DNA from 4 places in the Streptomyces changchenzhani genome. Region 4 is predicted to be linked to each of the others. Evidence: riboswitches for the same ligand, from Rfam matches in the RefSeq annotation. Region 4 holds a riboswitch; each other region holds the start of a gene.
What was found. A riboswitch is a leader RNA that binds a small molecule or an ion and turns the genes downstream of it on or off. The one in region 4 is predicted to bind cobalamin.
Positions count from the first base shown of each region.

Region 1: linked by a shared signal. The riboswitch ahead of metE (5-methyltetrahydropteroyltriglutamate--homocysteine S-methyltransferase) and the one ahead of ABCR94_RS05850 (ABC transporter substrate-binding protein) in region 4 are both predicted to bind cobalamin.
Region 2: linked by a shared signal. The riboswitch ahead of ABCR94_RS23685 (cobalamin biosynthesis protein) and the one ahead of ABCR94_RS05850 (ABC transporter substrate-binding protein) in region 4 are both predicted to bind cobalamin.
Region 3: linked by a shared signal. The riboswitch ahead of ABCR94_RS10320 (ribonucleoside-diphosphate reductase subunit alpha) and the one ahead of ABCR94_RS05850 (ABC transporter substrate-binding protein) in region 4 are both predicted to bind cobalamin.

Region 1 is NZ_JBDHNH010000004.1:172,133-175,568, reverse strand. It holds gene ABCR94_RS15065 (endo alpha-1,4 polygalactosaminidase) at 88-894, opposite strand; cobalamin riboswitch at 1,358-1,573, shown strand; partial or broken gene metE (5-methyltetrahydropteroyltriglutamate--homocysteine S-methyltransferase) at 1,737-3,436, shown strand, end outside.
Region 2 is NZ_JBDHNH010000007.1:420,790-424,225, reverse strand. It holds gene ABCR94_RS23695 (inorganic phosphate transporter) at 1-900, shown strand, start outside; gene ABCR94_RS23690 (hypothetical protein) at 913-1,137, shown strand; cobalamin riboswitch at 1,284-1,426, shown strand; gene ABCR94_RS23685 (cobalamin biosynthesis protein) at 1,544-2,536, shown strand; gene ABCR94_RS23680 (cobyric acid synthase) at 2,545-3,436, shown strand, end outside.
Region 3 is NZ_JBDHNH010000002.1:466,584-470,019, reverse strand. It holds gene ABCR94_RS10320 (ribonucleoside-diphosphate reductase subunit alpha) at 1-1,754, opposite strand, end outside; cobalamin riboswitch at 1,896-2,018, opposite strand; gene ABCR94_RS10315 (YbdD/YjiX family protein) at 2,153-2,356, opposite strand; gene ABCR94_RS10310 (carbon starvation CstA family protein) at 2,353-3,436, opposite strand, start outside.
Region 4 is NZ_JBDHNH010000001.1:1,240,424-1,243,859, forward strand. It holds gene fabI (enoyl-ACP reductase FabI) at 1-400, opposite strand, end outside; gene ABCR94_RS05845 (helix-turn-helix domain-containing protein) at 540-1,649, shown strand; adenosylcobalamin (AdoCbl) riboswitch at 1,776-1,867, shown strand; gene ABCR94_RS05850 (ABC transporter substrate-binding protein) at 1,918-2,928, shown strand; gene ABCR94_RS05855 (FecCD family ABC transporter permease) at 2,933-3,436, shown strand, end outside.

The DNA.
Region 1 (3,436 bases), on a different contig from region 4:
CCCCCCATGCACGAGGGTGCCCGGCACAGGACCCCTGCTGCGCCAGGCACCCTTGACGACGGGACGGGCCCGCTCCGACGGATCGGTTCAGCAGGTCTTACGGACGTACTCGTTGTTCCCCGGGGCGGTGACGTCGAGATCACGCAGAACGACACTGACCCGGTCGCCGAACCCGGAGCAGGTCTTCCTGAAGGCCTGCTCCTTGTACTCGATCACGATCACGTTGTCACCGAATCCCTCGGTGTAGTCACCGCACTCGTCCCACTCGCCGCACTCTTCCGTGATGGCGAAGTCGAGACCCGTCTCCTCATGAGCGGTGGACAGGCCCAAGGTGTTCTTCTGCGCGATCGCCAGGCCCTTGCGGTGGGCGTGATCGGAGAGCAGCCTGATGAACGCCTTCGCGTTGGCCTCACTGATCAGATCGGTCCGCTCGAAGGTATCCAGGTTGTCCGGCTCGACAGCCTTGAAGCCCTTGTCCGCGCAGGTGTCGATCCAGGGGTTCACCTTGGCGGCGATCCGCTGCCGCTTGCTGTCGGTGCGGATGTCCAGGATGGCCTCGCCCCAGTCCTCGTCATAGACGATGTCCCGGCGCGCGTCCCGCAGCAGCAGATCACCCCACTCCTCTTCGGCTCCCGGCTGGGCCTGGAAGGCGTTGACGTAACAGATGTTGTACAGGCCCGCCGCCGGCGAGGCGGTGTAGTCACGGCTGACTACCTTCACACCGGGCGGGGGTGTGTAGGGCTTGCCGATCTGGTAGTCGAAATCGGCATGGGCCGGCGGGAGGGACACCGTCGGGGCCGTCGCGCACGCTGCGGAGAAGGCCAACAGTGGGACGACCACCGCCGCCGCCACGGAAACGTACCGACGAGACAGAACACGGTTGACGGAGAGCATCACAAGATCCAGGAGATGGGGGGCACGTCCCCGCCTCGGACTCCGCGGTCTTCGCGCGAGACCTGGCGACTCAGTCCGGACTTACGGCGCGTGGACCGCTTCACCGGCTGGGCGTACCTCTGGCGCCGGGTGATCAACTCTGGCGTTGTCCTGAGTAAAGCGAGCAAGTTTCGGCATGTCAACAAACCGGGGCGGTACTCTGCGGGGCGATGACAGCCAACTTCGTCCTGCGGCCCGGCGCCCCTCGGCCGTGGCCGTCCGCGTCGGCCTCGGACGTTTCGGCGGCCATGGGTTCCAACGGTCCGCCCGGATGAAGAACCGGTCGGCTCATCGAGCCGACCGGTTCTTCCGGCTGACCGGGCTGCCGCAGAGCAACACCCCTCAGATCTTCGCCTGTCTGGCCGTGTCTCATATCACGGTCCGGAATGTGAACAGTGGCGCGCGAGGAGCTGCACGCCCCTCTAACCTGGCGCGTGCAGCTGGTACGCCCTGTCCGCCAGACAGACGCGTCGTAAGAGGGAACCCGGTGGGAATCCGGGACTGCCCCGCAGCGGTAAGTGGGAACGACAGTCGTCATAAGCACTGGGTCCGGTCGGATCTGGGAAGCGACGGCCAGTAGGAGTCCGCCCCGGCGGATGTGCCCGCGAGTCCGAAGACCTGCCCGTTGCCCGTACGCGACCGATCGTGTGCGGAGATCCCGGTGACCTCGTGGGCGGGTCGGCGTACATACCAGACGGAATGCAGCGCCGATGGCGTGCATGGGATCCGTTCGGTTCGTCATCCCTTCGCGTCCGTGTCCCGTCTCCGGGATTTTCAGGAGTCATCTCGCGAAGGAGATTTCCGTGAACACCAAGCCCGCAGCCGCGGCAGCACGAGCCACCGTGTACGGCTACCCCCGCCAGGGCCAGAACCGCGAACTGAAGAAGGCCATCGAGGGCTACTGGAAGGGCCGCGTCACCGCGGACGCCCTGAAGGAGACCGCCGAGGGCCTGCGCCGTTCGAACTGGCAGCAGTTGGCAGACGCCGGCATCCACGAGGTGCCCACCGGCGACTTCTCCTACTACGACCACGTCCTGGACACCAGCGTCATGGTCGGCGCGATCCCCACCCGCCACCGCGCCGCCGTCAACACCGACGCGCTCGACGGCTACTTCGCCATGGCGCGCGGCAACCAGGACGTGGCTCCCCTTGAGATGACCAAGTGGTTCGACACCAACTACCACTACCTGGTGCCCGAGCTCGGCCCCGACACCGTCTTCGCGGCCGACTCCACCAAGCAGGTCGCCGAGCTGACGGAAGCCCTCTCGCTCGGCCACCCGGCGCGGCCCGTCCTCGTCGGCCCCGTCACCTACCTCCTGCTGGCCAAGCCCGCACCGGGCGTCGCCGCCGACTTCGAGCCGCTGACACTGCTCGACCGGCTGCTGCCCGTGTACGCGGAGGTCCTCGCCGATCTGCGGTCGGCCGGTGCCGACTGGGTACAGCTCGACGAGCCCGCCCTGGTCCAGGACCGCACCCCGGCCGAGCTGACCGCCGCCGCCCGCACCTACCGCGCCCTCGGCGCCCTCACCGACCGGCCCAAGATCCTCGTCGCCTCGTACTTCGACCGGCTCGGCGACGCCCTGCCGGTCCTGGCAAAAGCCCCGATCGAGGGCCTGGCGCTCGACTTCACCGACGCGGCAGCCGCCAACCTCGACGCGCTGGCCTCGGTGGGCGGACTCCCCGGCAAGCGGCTCATCGCCGGAGTGGTCAACGGCCGCAACATCTGGATCAACGACCTTGAGAAGTCCCTGTCCACCCTCGGCACGCTCCTCGGCCTCGCCGACCAGGTCGATGTGGCCGCCTCCTGCTCCCTCCTGCACGTTCCGGTCGACGCCTCGGCCGAACGCGACATCGACCCGCAGATCCTGCGCTGGCTCGCCTTCGCCCGGCAGAAGACCACGGAGATCGTCACCCTCGCCAAGGGACTGGCCCAGGGCACCGGCGTCATCACAGCGGAACTCGCCGCCAACCGGGCCGACCTCGCCTCCCGCGAGAACTCCCCGATCACCCGCAACCCGGCCGTACGAGCCCGCGCCGCCGCTGTCACCGACGCGGACGGCCGCCGCTCCCAGCCGTACGACGAGCGCACGGTGGCCCAGCGCGCCCACCTCAACCTGCCGCTGCTGCCCACCACCACCATCGGCTCGTTCCCGCAGACGACCGAACTGCGCACCGCCCGCGCCGATCTGCGCGCCGGCCGCATCAACACCGCCGCCTATGAGCAGCGCATCGAGAACGAGATCCGCGACGTACTCGCCTTCCAGGAGAAGGCCGGCATCGACGTCCTGGTGCACGGCGAGCCCGAACGCAACGACATGGTGCAGTACTTCGCCGAGCAGCTCACCGGCTACCTCGCCACCCAGCACGGCTGGGTCCAGTCCTACGGCACCCGCTATGTCCGCCCGCCGGTGCTCGCGGGCGACATCTCCCGGCCCCACCCGATGACGGTGCGCTGGACGTCGTACGCCAACTCCCTCACCGACCGCCCGGTCAAGGGCATGCT
Region 2 (3,436 bases), on a different contig from region 4:
CTGATGTCGGTCGGCGCCTCCGGTGTCAACGGCAGCGTTGTCCTCACCAAGATTCTGCTGCCCGCCGTCGCCGCGCCGGTCGTCGCCGGTCTGGCCGCGCTGCTGGCCACGAAGCTGACGTACAAGCTCGCGAAGAAGACCGACGAGAAGGCCACCGCCAAGGGGTACCGGGCGGGCCAGATCGCCTCCGCCGGTCTGGTCTCGCTGGCCCACGGCACCAATGACGCGCAGAAGACGATGGGCATCATCACCCTCGCCCTCGTCACCGGAAACGTCCTCGCCCCCGGCTCCAACCCGCCGCTGTGGGTCATCGTCTCCGCCGGTGTGGCGATCGCGCTGGGCACCTACCTGGGCGGCTGGCGCATCATCCGCACCATGGGCAAGGGCCTCACCGAGCTGCGTCCGCCGCAGGGCTTCGCCTCCCAGACCAGTGCCGCCACGGTCATTCTGGCCTCCTCGCACCTCGGCTTCTCCCTCTCCACCACCCAGGTCTGCTCCGGCTCCGTGATGGGCGCCGGCCTCGGCCGCAAGGGCGGCGTGGTCCGCTGGTCCACGGCGACCCGGATGTTCGTCGCCTGGGGCCTGACCCTGCCGGCCGCCGGTCTGGTCGCCGCGTGCGCGGAGTTCCTGACCAAGCAGGGCCCCTGGGGCATCGCCGCAGTCGCCGCCTTGCTCGTCGCGGGCTCCGGGATCATCTGGTCGCTCTCGCGCCGCCAGCCGGTCGACCACACCAACGTCACCAACGACGAGCTCCACGAGCCCGCGGGCGTCGTGACCACCGCCATCGCGGCCGTCAGCCCGCCCCCCATCGGTGGCCCCGCCACCGCCGACAGCCTGAAGACCACCATCCCGGCCCCGGCCGCGAGCGTCACCGAGCCGGCCCGCCCGGCCACGGTGTAAGGACGAATCAGCATGAAAATCGACTGGGTAGCCCTCGGCACCGTATTCGGCGTGAGCCTTGTCGTCACCGTCGCGCTCGTGGGTCTGTTCACCCTCGGTATCGTCGGACTGTCCAAGCAGGCAGCGGCCACCGCGCAGGGCGGCGGAGCCGTCTCCCTGGCCCGCACCGGCGCGTACGCGTGCTTCGCGCTGTGCGTGGGCGCCGTGGCGTACGGGATCTTCCTGATCGTCGCCTGACCCCTCCGCGCCCTCGGGCCGCCTCCGGCGCCCGCCACCCGCAACCGCCCCGCAACGCCCCGTGACAGGCCCCGCCCGGCCCGCCGCGGGGCGGTTTCTGTGTGCCCCGACACACTCTCCCGTCGCAGGTCAACAGCAAGTTGACGGCATTCGCGGAGCGTGGTGGACTGCCCGAGCCAATTACGGCGGCAGGAGAGGAAGTCCGGTGCGAATCCGGCGCGGTCCCGCCACTGTCACCGGGGAGACACCCACCCCGGAAGCCAGGAACTCTCACCGCCGGTCACGTCGAACCAGGGCGCGGACCCTGAGTGAGGACATACCGCCATGCCCGGCTGCCCCTCCCCCATACCTGTGATTGCTCCAGTGCGTACCCGCGCGCTTCCAGGCGCTGCGACCTGCTGACCCCATGCGTGCCGATCGCATTTTTGCGTACGGCGCCACGGCCGGCCTGCTCGGCGACCTCGTTCTCGGCGATCCCCGCCGGGGGCATCCGGTCGCCGCGTTCGGGCGGGCCGCGGGCGCGGTCGAGGCGGCCTTGTGGCGTGACCACCGCGGGTGGGGCGCGCTGCACGCCCTGGTGTGCGCCGGGGGCGCGACGGGCGCCGCCGCGCTGGCCGCGCACGCCCTGCGCCGTCGCCCCGCCGCGGCTTTGGCGCTGACTGCCGCCACCACCTGGGCCGTCGTCGGGGGGACCTCGCTCGGCCGTGAGGCGCGGGCCATCGGCTGTGCCCTGGAGGCCGGGGACATCGAGGTGGCCCGCGAACGCCTCCCCCACCTGTGCGGACGCGACCCGCAGTCCCTGGACGCCGCGCAAATCGCCCGCGCCGTTGTCGAGTCCGTCGCCGAGAACACCTCGGACGCGGTGGTCGGCGCCCTCGTCTGGGGTGCGCTGGGCGGCGTACCCGGCCTGGTGGGGTTCCGTGCCGTGAACACGCTGGACGCCATGGTGGGCCACAAATCGGCCAAGTACCTGCGGTACGGGTGGGCCTCCGCGCGCCTCGACGACGTGGCGGGCTGGCCCGGAGCCCGGCTGACCGCCGCACTCGCGGCGCTGGCCGGCGACGACACCCGGGGTGCGGTACGGGCCTGGCGCGCGGACGCTTCGAAGCACCCCAGCCCCAACGCGGGCCCGGTGGAAGCCTCTTTCGCGGGGGCGCTCGGTGTGCGGCTCGGCGGCACGCTCTCGTACGCGGGACGGGTCGAGCACCGGCCCGTGCTCAACGCCACCGGCCGGCCCGTCGGCGCCGGGGACATCGAGCGGGCGGCCCGGCTGTCCCGGCGCGTCGGTGCGCTGGCCCTGGTGACGGCCGTCGCGGGGCGTCTCGCCTTCGGTGCGCTGCGCGCGGCCGACCGCAGGAGCAGCAGGAGCAGGATCCGTAACCCGAAGGGACACGTATGAAGGACCAGTTGGGGGGCGGTCTGCTCGTCGCGGGGACCACCTCCGACGCCGGCAAGAGCGTCGTGACCGCCGGGATCTGCCGGTGGCTCGTACGCAAGGGTGTGAAGGTCGCCCCCTTCAAGGCCCAGAACATGTCGCTGAACTCCTTCGTCACCCGCGGGGGCGCGGAGATCGGCCGGGCCCAGGCCATGCAGGCCCAGGCGGCCCGCGTCGAGCCGACCGCGCTCATGAACCCGGTGCTGCTCAAGCCCGGCAGCGATCGCTCCAGCCAGGTCGTCCTGCTGGGCAAGGCCGTGGGCGAGATGAGTGCCCGTGGGTTCTTCGGGGGGTCCGGGGGGGCGTCCCCCGGGAATGCGCTGCACGGGGGCAGGCAGGAATCGCTGCTCGGTGTTGTGACGGACTGTCTGAAGGAACTGCGCGGCACGTACGACGCGGTGATCTGCGAGGGCGCGGGCAGCCCCGCCGAGATCAATCTGCGGCGTACCGACATCGTCAACATGGGTATCGCGCGGGCCGCGCAGTTCCCCGTGGTCGTCGTCGGCGACATCGACCGGGGCGGTGTGTTCGCCTCCTTCTTCGGTACGACCGCGCTGCTCTGTGCCGAGGACCAGAAGCTGGTCGCCGGATACCTGATCAACAAGTTCCGCGGCGATGTGTCGCTCCTCGAACCCGGCCTGGACATGCTGGAGGGCCTGACGGGACGGCGGACCTACGGCGTGCTGCCGTTCACCCACGGTCTGGGCATCGACGAGGAGGACGGACTGCGGGTTTCGATGCGTGGCGCCGTACGCGAGTCCGTCGTCGCACCGCCCTTCGGCGAGGACGTCCTGCGCGTCGCCGTGTGCGCGGTGCCCCTCATGTCGAACTTCACCGACGTGGACGCGCTGGCCGCCGAACCGG
Region 3 (3,436 bases), on a different contig from region 4:
CACCGCTCCGGCCAGGTGACCTCGACGCCGTAGTGGTCGGGGTGCAGGACACCGCGCGCGGTGCGGGTCTTCTCCCAGGCGGGCAGCGGGCCGTTGCGCTCGGCCAGGGCGCAGGACGCCTCGTACGCCGCGAGCATGATCCGCTCGGCGATGCGGGTGGAGAGCGCCTGCGCCTCGGGGGAGCCGAACGGCAGCTTCAGCTTGAAGAAGACGTCCTGCAGACCCATCGCGCCCAGGCCCACCGGGCGCCACTTGGCGTTGGAGCGGCCGGCCTGCTCGGTCGGGTAGAAGTTGATGTCGACGACCCGGTCGAGGAAGGTCACGGCGGTGCGGACGGTTTCGTCGAGACGCTCCCAGTCCATCTCGCCCGAGGCCAGCACGAACGAACCGAGGTTCACCGAGCCGAGGTTGCACACGGCGGTCTCGCCGTCGTCCGTCACCTCCAGGATCTCGGTGCACAGGTTCGACGAGTGCACGACGGAGCCCGGCTCGGCGGTCTGGTTCGCCGTACGGTTCGACGCGTCCTTGAAGGTCATCCAGCCGTTGCCGGTCTGCGCGAGGGTGCGCATCATCCGGCCGTACAGCTGGCGCGCGGGGATCGTCGTACGGGCCAGCCCGTCCGCCTCGGCCTTGCGGTACGCCGCGTCGAACGCGTCGCCCCACAGGTCGACCAGCTCGGGCACGTCGACCGGCGAGAACAGCGACCAGTCGGTGTCCGCGTCGACCCGGCGCATGAACTCGTCGGGGATCCAGTGCGCGAGGTTCAGGTTGTGCGTACGCCGCGCCTCCTCGCCCGTGTTGTCGCGCAGCTCCAGGAACTCCTCGATGTCCGCGTGCCACGTCTCCAGGTAGACGCAGGCCGCGCCCTTGCGCCGGCCGCCCTGGTTGACGGCGGCGACCGAGGAGTCGAGGGTGCGCAGGAACGGGACGATGCCGTTGGAGTGCCCGTTGGTGCCGCGGATCAGCGAGCCGCGGGCGCGGATGCGCGAGTAGGAAAGGCCGATGCCGCCCGCGTGCTTGGAGAGGCGGGCGACCTCGTGGTAGCGGCCGTAGATCGAGTCGAGCTCGTCCAGCGGGGAGTCCAGCAGATAGCAGGAGGACATCTGCGGGTGGCGCGTACCGGAGTTGAAGAGCGTCGGCGAGGACGGCAGGTAGTCCAGGCGGCTCATCAGCCGGTACAGCGCGGCGACCTCGTCCAGGGCGCGGACCGAGTCGTCCTCGGCGAGGCCGGACGCCACCCGGAGCATGAAGTGCTGGGGGGTCTCGATCACCTGACGGGTGATCGGGTGGCGCAGCAGGTAGCGGCTGTAGACGGTCCGCAGGCCGAAGTAGCCGAAGCGGTCGTCGGCCGTCTTGTCGATCAGCGCGTCGAGCGTCGGGGCGTGCAGCGCCACGAAGTTCGCCGCACGGTCCGCGATCAGTCCCTCGCGGTGCCCGACGCCGACCGAGTCGGAGAAGGAGTGGACGCCCTGCGTCGCCGCCTCGTCCCGGATCGTGCGGGTCAGCAGCCGGGCCGCGAGGCGGGAGTACGCCGGGTCCTCGGAGATCAGGCCGGCGGCGGCGTCGGTGGCGAGCATGCGCAACTCGGCCGCGTCAGAACCGGCGTTCCGGCCGCGCAGCGCGGCCGCGGCGACTCTGCCGGGGTCGGTGTCGGGCAGATCGGCGGTGAGGTCCGTCAGGGTCCGCAGCAACTCTGTGCCGGGTCCTTCGGTCGTCACCGTGACAGAAGCCGGATCGACTGGCGCGATGGTCACGGGGTGCTCTCCCTCGCTCGGCTCGGGGCCGGCGGGGGAACGGGGCCGCACGGGCGCACCTCACCCCTGAAAGGGCGGCACACCGCGTTGCGTCCACCGGCCCAACCGCGAGGCCCGGACGTATCGGCATCCGGGTCGGTCGAACCGGATGCACCGTCGGCAGGTCTCGGACTCCTGGGTGCGCAAAAGCGCACCAATCACACCGTTGCGGGACAGTTCCGGATTCGCACCGGATTTCCCTGCGGCGACAGCGAGCACGAGCATACATGTGGGGGCCGGGGGATGCTGCACCCCCCAGATGTTGTGTCGCGGGTGTTGCGGCTTCGGATCTGCGTACGACAACGGGCCGCCGCATCCCGGAAGATGCGACGGCCCGTGCGATCACTGGGCGGAGGGCCTCAGCAGCAGCGGAAGCCCTCCCGGGGATCCGCCTCGCGTGCGTCCGTACGACTGTGTTCGAACTCCCGTCGGCTCATGACGGGGGCCTGTGGATCGCCGGATCTGGTGTGCGCCGCATACCGGTCGTAGGCGGATTCGCCGGTCAATTCGCGGACGTACCAGCGGATCCGGCCCGCAGTGCGGCGTACGTCGATACGGGTCATTCCCGGCTCCCCGATCCGACGGGCGCGGCGTCGTCCTTGCGCATGCCGCCCTCGGGGCCGAGGCCGGCCGCCACGAGCTCGGCCTTCTCCTCCTTGGTCGCGAGGAGCGAAGCGGGCGCGACGAGACGGGACTCGACGTACGGGGTCTCGCTGAGCTTGACGCTCGCGGGGTCGCGGACCGCCTTGACGCACGCCCGGGCCGCCTCGATGAGCACCACGATGATGAGGACGGCGAAGAACGCGGACAGCACGCCGTCGACCGTGGAGTTGGTGACGACTGTCTTCATCTGGTCGAGGGTCTTGGCGGGCGGAATGACCTCGCCCGCGTCGATGCCCGCCTGGTACTTGTCGCGCTGGGAGAAGAAGCCCACCTTCGGGTCGCCGGAGAAGATCTTCTGCCAGCTGGCGGTGAGGGTGACCGCGACGTCCCACAGGAGCGGCACGGCGGTGACCCAGGCCCACTTGAGCCGCCCGGACTTGACGAGCAGCGTGGTGCAGACGGCGAGAGCGACGGCGGCGAGCAGCTGGTTGGCGATGCCGAACAGCGGGAAGAGCTGGTTGATGCCGCCGAGCGGGTCGTGCACGCCGGCCCACAGGAAGTAGCCCCAGCCGCCCACCACGACCGCGCTGGCGAACCAGACCCCCGGCTTCCAGCTGACCTGGCGGAACGGCTTGTAGACGTTGCCGAGCATGTCCTGGAGCATGAAGCGCCCGACCCGGGTGCCCGCGTCCACCGTGGTGAGGATGAACAGCGCCTCGAACATGATGGCGAAGTGGTACCAGAACGCCTTCAATCCGGCGCCGCCGATCACCGCGGAGAAGATCTCCGACATGCCGAGCGCGAACGTCGGTGCGCCGCCGGTGCGCGAGAGCAGACTCTCTTCCTCGACGTCCTTGGCGGCCTGGGCCAGTGTCTGCGGGTCGATGGAGAAGCCGAGGTTGGTCACCGCTTCGGACGCGGCCTGGACGTTGTCACCGATCACACCGGCGGGCGAGTTGATCGCGAAGTACAGGCCGGGGTCGATGATGGAGGCGCAGATCATCGCCATGACCGCGACGAACGACTCGGTCAGCATGGCG
Region 4 (3,436 bases):
GGGGCAGCAGGCTGGCCACCAGGCCCTTGAGGGAGAAGGCCGAGACCTCCATGGCCTTGGCGACCGAGTCGAACGGCGTCTTCAGGAAGTTGCCGCCGAGCGCGTCCTGGGGGGCGAATGCGACCGCGTGTACGACGCCGTCGAGGCTGTCCCAGTGTGCCCCAATGCTCAGCGCGAGAGCCGCAAGGTCGTCCGGCTTGGTGATGTCGGCCGAGAGACAGTCCACCGGCTTGTTGGGCAGGCGGCTGGAGATGCGCTTCATGATGTTGCTGGCGGTGCCTGGGGCGTTGGCCAGGATGATGTCGGCCCCCTGCTCCGACGCGCTCTCCGCGATCTTGTAGCCCATCGAGGTCTCGGTGAGCACACCGAAAACCAGAATCTTCTTTCCGGTCAGGTCCATACGTGTCCTTCTGAATGCACGAGGCGAATGGGGGTTACGGGGTCCAGCCAGGGCAACGTAGGGGCATCCGTAGGGGCAAGTAGCCGTCGAAGCCGCATACTTCTCTGTCCACTGGCAGCAGTAGGGGCACCATGGGGACATGGCCATCGGGCAATTGATCAAAGACTTGCGTACGGCGCGCGGCTGGAGTCAAGGACGGTTGGCGTCGGAGGTGAACGCTGCCTTCGGGACGAGCCTTGACCGGGAGTATGTGAGCCGCTGGGAGCGTTCCAAGGTGACGCCGGGGCCGTTCTACCTCCGGTGCCTGTCTGCCGCCCTTGACGTTCCTTTGGCCGTTTTGGAAGGTGAAGTGAACCGACGCACGTCCCTCTCAGATGTTGCCGCCACCGCGATAGCTCCGGTGGTGGCTTCAGACCTCTTGTCGGTGGGGTTTGCCGCTCGCTTCCAGGGCGGGCCGTCGGCGGACGAGTGGGAAGCCAAGCTGGCCACCTACGGCACCGAATACATGTCGATGGGCGCTGCCGACATTCAGCGGCATATTTCTGGCGAACTCGTTGTGGTGCAGCAGCAGTTGGACAACCCGCAACTGTGGTCCGTTGCCTCGCGTCTGATGACGTTGTACGCGAAGACGTTTCCCGGTCCGGATGGGTCCAAGGCCGTCAACTGGTACCGCATGGCCGCCCAGGCGGCGGACCAGTCCGGAGGCGACCAGGCGCGCGTATGGGTCCGTGGGCGCGCCGCGATCGCCCTGGGGTACGAAGGGGCATCGCTCGGCGTCGCCGATGTGCTGGCCGATCAAGCCATGGCGATCAGCGACAAGCCTTCGTTGGGGCTCTTGAACGCGATCATGGGCAAGGCCCACGCAGCGGCCATCCGGGGCGACCGAGCCACGGCACGTCATCTGATCAGCAGGGGGCGGCGGCGGGTCTTCGACAAGGCAGCGTCGTACGAGCAGACCTCGGACTATGCCGTGCCGTGGTGGCGCATGAACGTCTTCATCTCACTGCTGGCGGCACGACTCGGCGACGAGGGGACCGCCGTTGCAGCGCAGGAGGCCGCCCGTCGCGAACTGCCCGCCACACTTCCCCGGTTCGCCACCCACCTTGAAATGCACCGTGGGCTCATGCTCGCCCGCTCCGGCGACCACACCGGGGGTGTCGCCTACGCGCAGGCTGCTATGGAGGCGCTGCCGCCGGAAAAGCACTCGCTGACGCTGAGACTGCTGATGAGCGAGGTCGAAAGCGTCTAGGTATTGCGGGTCATGACGTTGCTGACGGTCCCATGGGCAGAGCCAGCCGGCCAGAGCTGGCCAGGAGGCCGACCAGGGTCCGCGAAAGCCCCGCGCCCGCCCAGGTGAGACACTGTGCCCGACCCGGGCGGCAGACCCAGGAAGCCGGTGTGAATCCGGCACGGTCCCGCCACTGTGACCAGGCCAAACGTCTGGAAGCCAGGAACTGAGCTGCCGCCTTCCGCACCGACCAGGGGACGAGGAAATCCCCCGGAGGAGGCATACCGCCATGTCCTGGCCCCCGCGCGCCCGCAGCCCGCGTACCCGCAACCTCGCCGCGCTCATAACCGCCGCCGCGGTCATGCTCCCGCTCACCGCGTGCAGCTCCACCCCGGAGCCCAAGAAGCCCGCAGCCAAGGCGGGCGCGGGCTTCCCGTACACCGTCACCAACTGCGGCGTGAAGACCACCTTCGACGCACCCCCGAAGCGCGCCGTCACCATGAACCAGCACGTCACCGAGGTGATGCTGGAGCTCGGCCTCGCGAAGTCCCTCGCCGGGACCGCCTACCTCGACGACAAGGTGCTCCCCGAGTACGAGCAGGCGTACGAGGCCACCCCGGTGGTGGCCAAGGAGTACCCCTCGTACGAGAAGCTGCTCGCCGCCGACCCCGACTTCGTCTACGGCGGCTACGCCTCCGCGTTCACGGCGAGCGAAGGCCGCAGCCGCGAAGCCCTCAAGAAGTCCGGCATCGAGTCGCGCCTCAATGTGGAGAACTGCGACAAGGGCAAAACCACCCTCGACGACCTCTACAACGAGGTCCGCGAAACCGGCCGCACCTTCGGCGTCGGCGACCGCGCCGAACGCTGGATCACCGTGGCCAAGGCCACCGACGCCGCGACCACCAAGAAGCTCAAGGACCTCAAGCCGGTCAGCGTCCTCGTCTACGACAGCGGCGACAAGACCGCCTTCACCGCAGGCGGCAAGGGCATCGGCAACGAGATCATCACCAGGGCCGGCGGCGCCAACGTCTTCGCCGATCTCAACAAGGCCTTCGGTGACGCCTCCTGGGAGAACGTCGTCGACCGCAAGCCCGAGGCCATCGTCATCTACGACTACGGCTCCACCACCGTCGCCCAGAAGAAGAAGCGGCTCCTGGAGGACCCGGCCCTCGCCGACGTCCCCGCCATCAAGAACAAGCGCTTCGCCGTGGTGCCCCTCTCCGACATGGTCCTCGGCGTCCGCGTCCCCGCCGCCATCGAGAAACTGGCCCAACAGCTGCACCCGGACCTGAAGAAGTAGCGCCATGAGCTGCAAGACCCCCGCCACGCGCGGGCGGTTGCGCTACGGCCTGGTACTCGCCAGCCTCGCCGCGGCCCTCGCCGCGGCGACGGTCGCGGGCCTCGCGCTGGGATCCGTACGCATCCCGGCCGACCGGGTCCTGGAGATCCTCACCGGCGGCGCCGACCCCGGCCCGTACCGCACGATCGTCCTCGACGTCCGGCTGCCGCGCGTCCTGCTCGGCGCGGTCGTCGGGGCCGGGCTCGCCGTCATCGGCACGGTGCTGCAGGCCCTCGTACGCAACCAGCTCGCCGACCCGTTCCTCCTCGGCGTCTCCTCCGGGGCCTCCGTGGGCGCGGTCGCCGTCATCGTCCTCGGCATCGGCGCGGGCGTCGCCACCACCGTCACCATCCCGCTGGCCGCCTTCGCCGGGGCGCTCGCCTCACTCGTCGTCGTGTACGCGCTGGCCCGCACCGGCGGCACCCTGACGACCGGCCGGCTCATCCTCGCCGGAGTGGCCGTCTCCTAC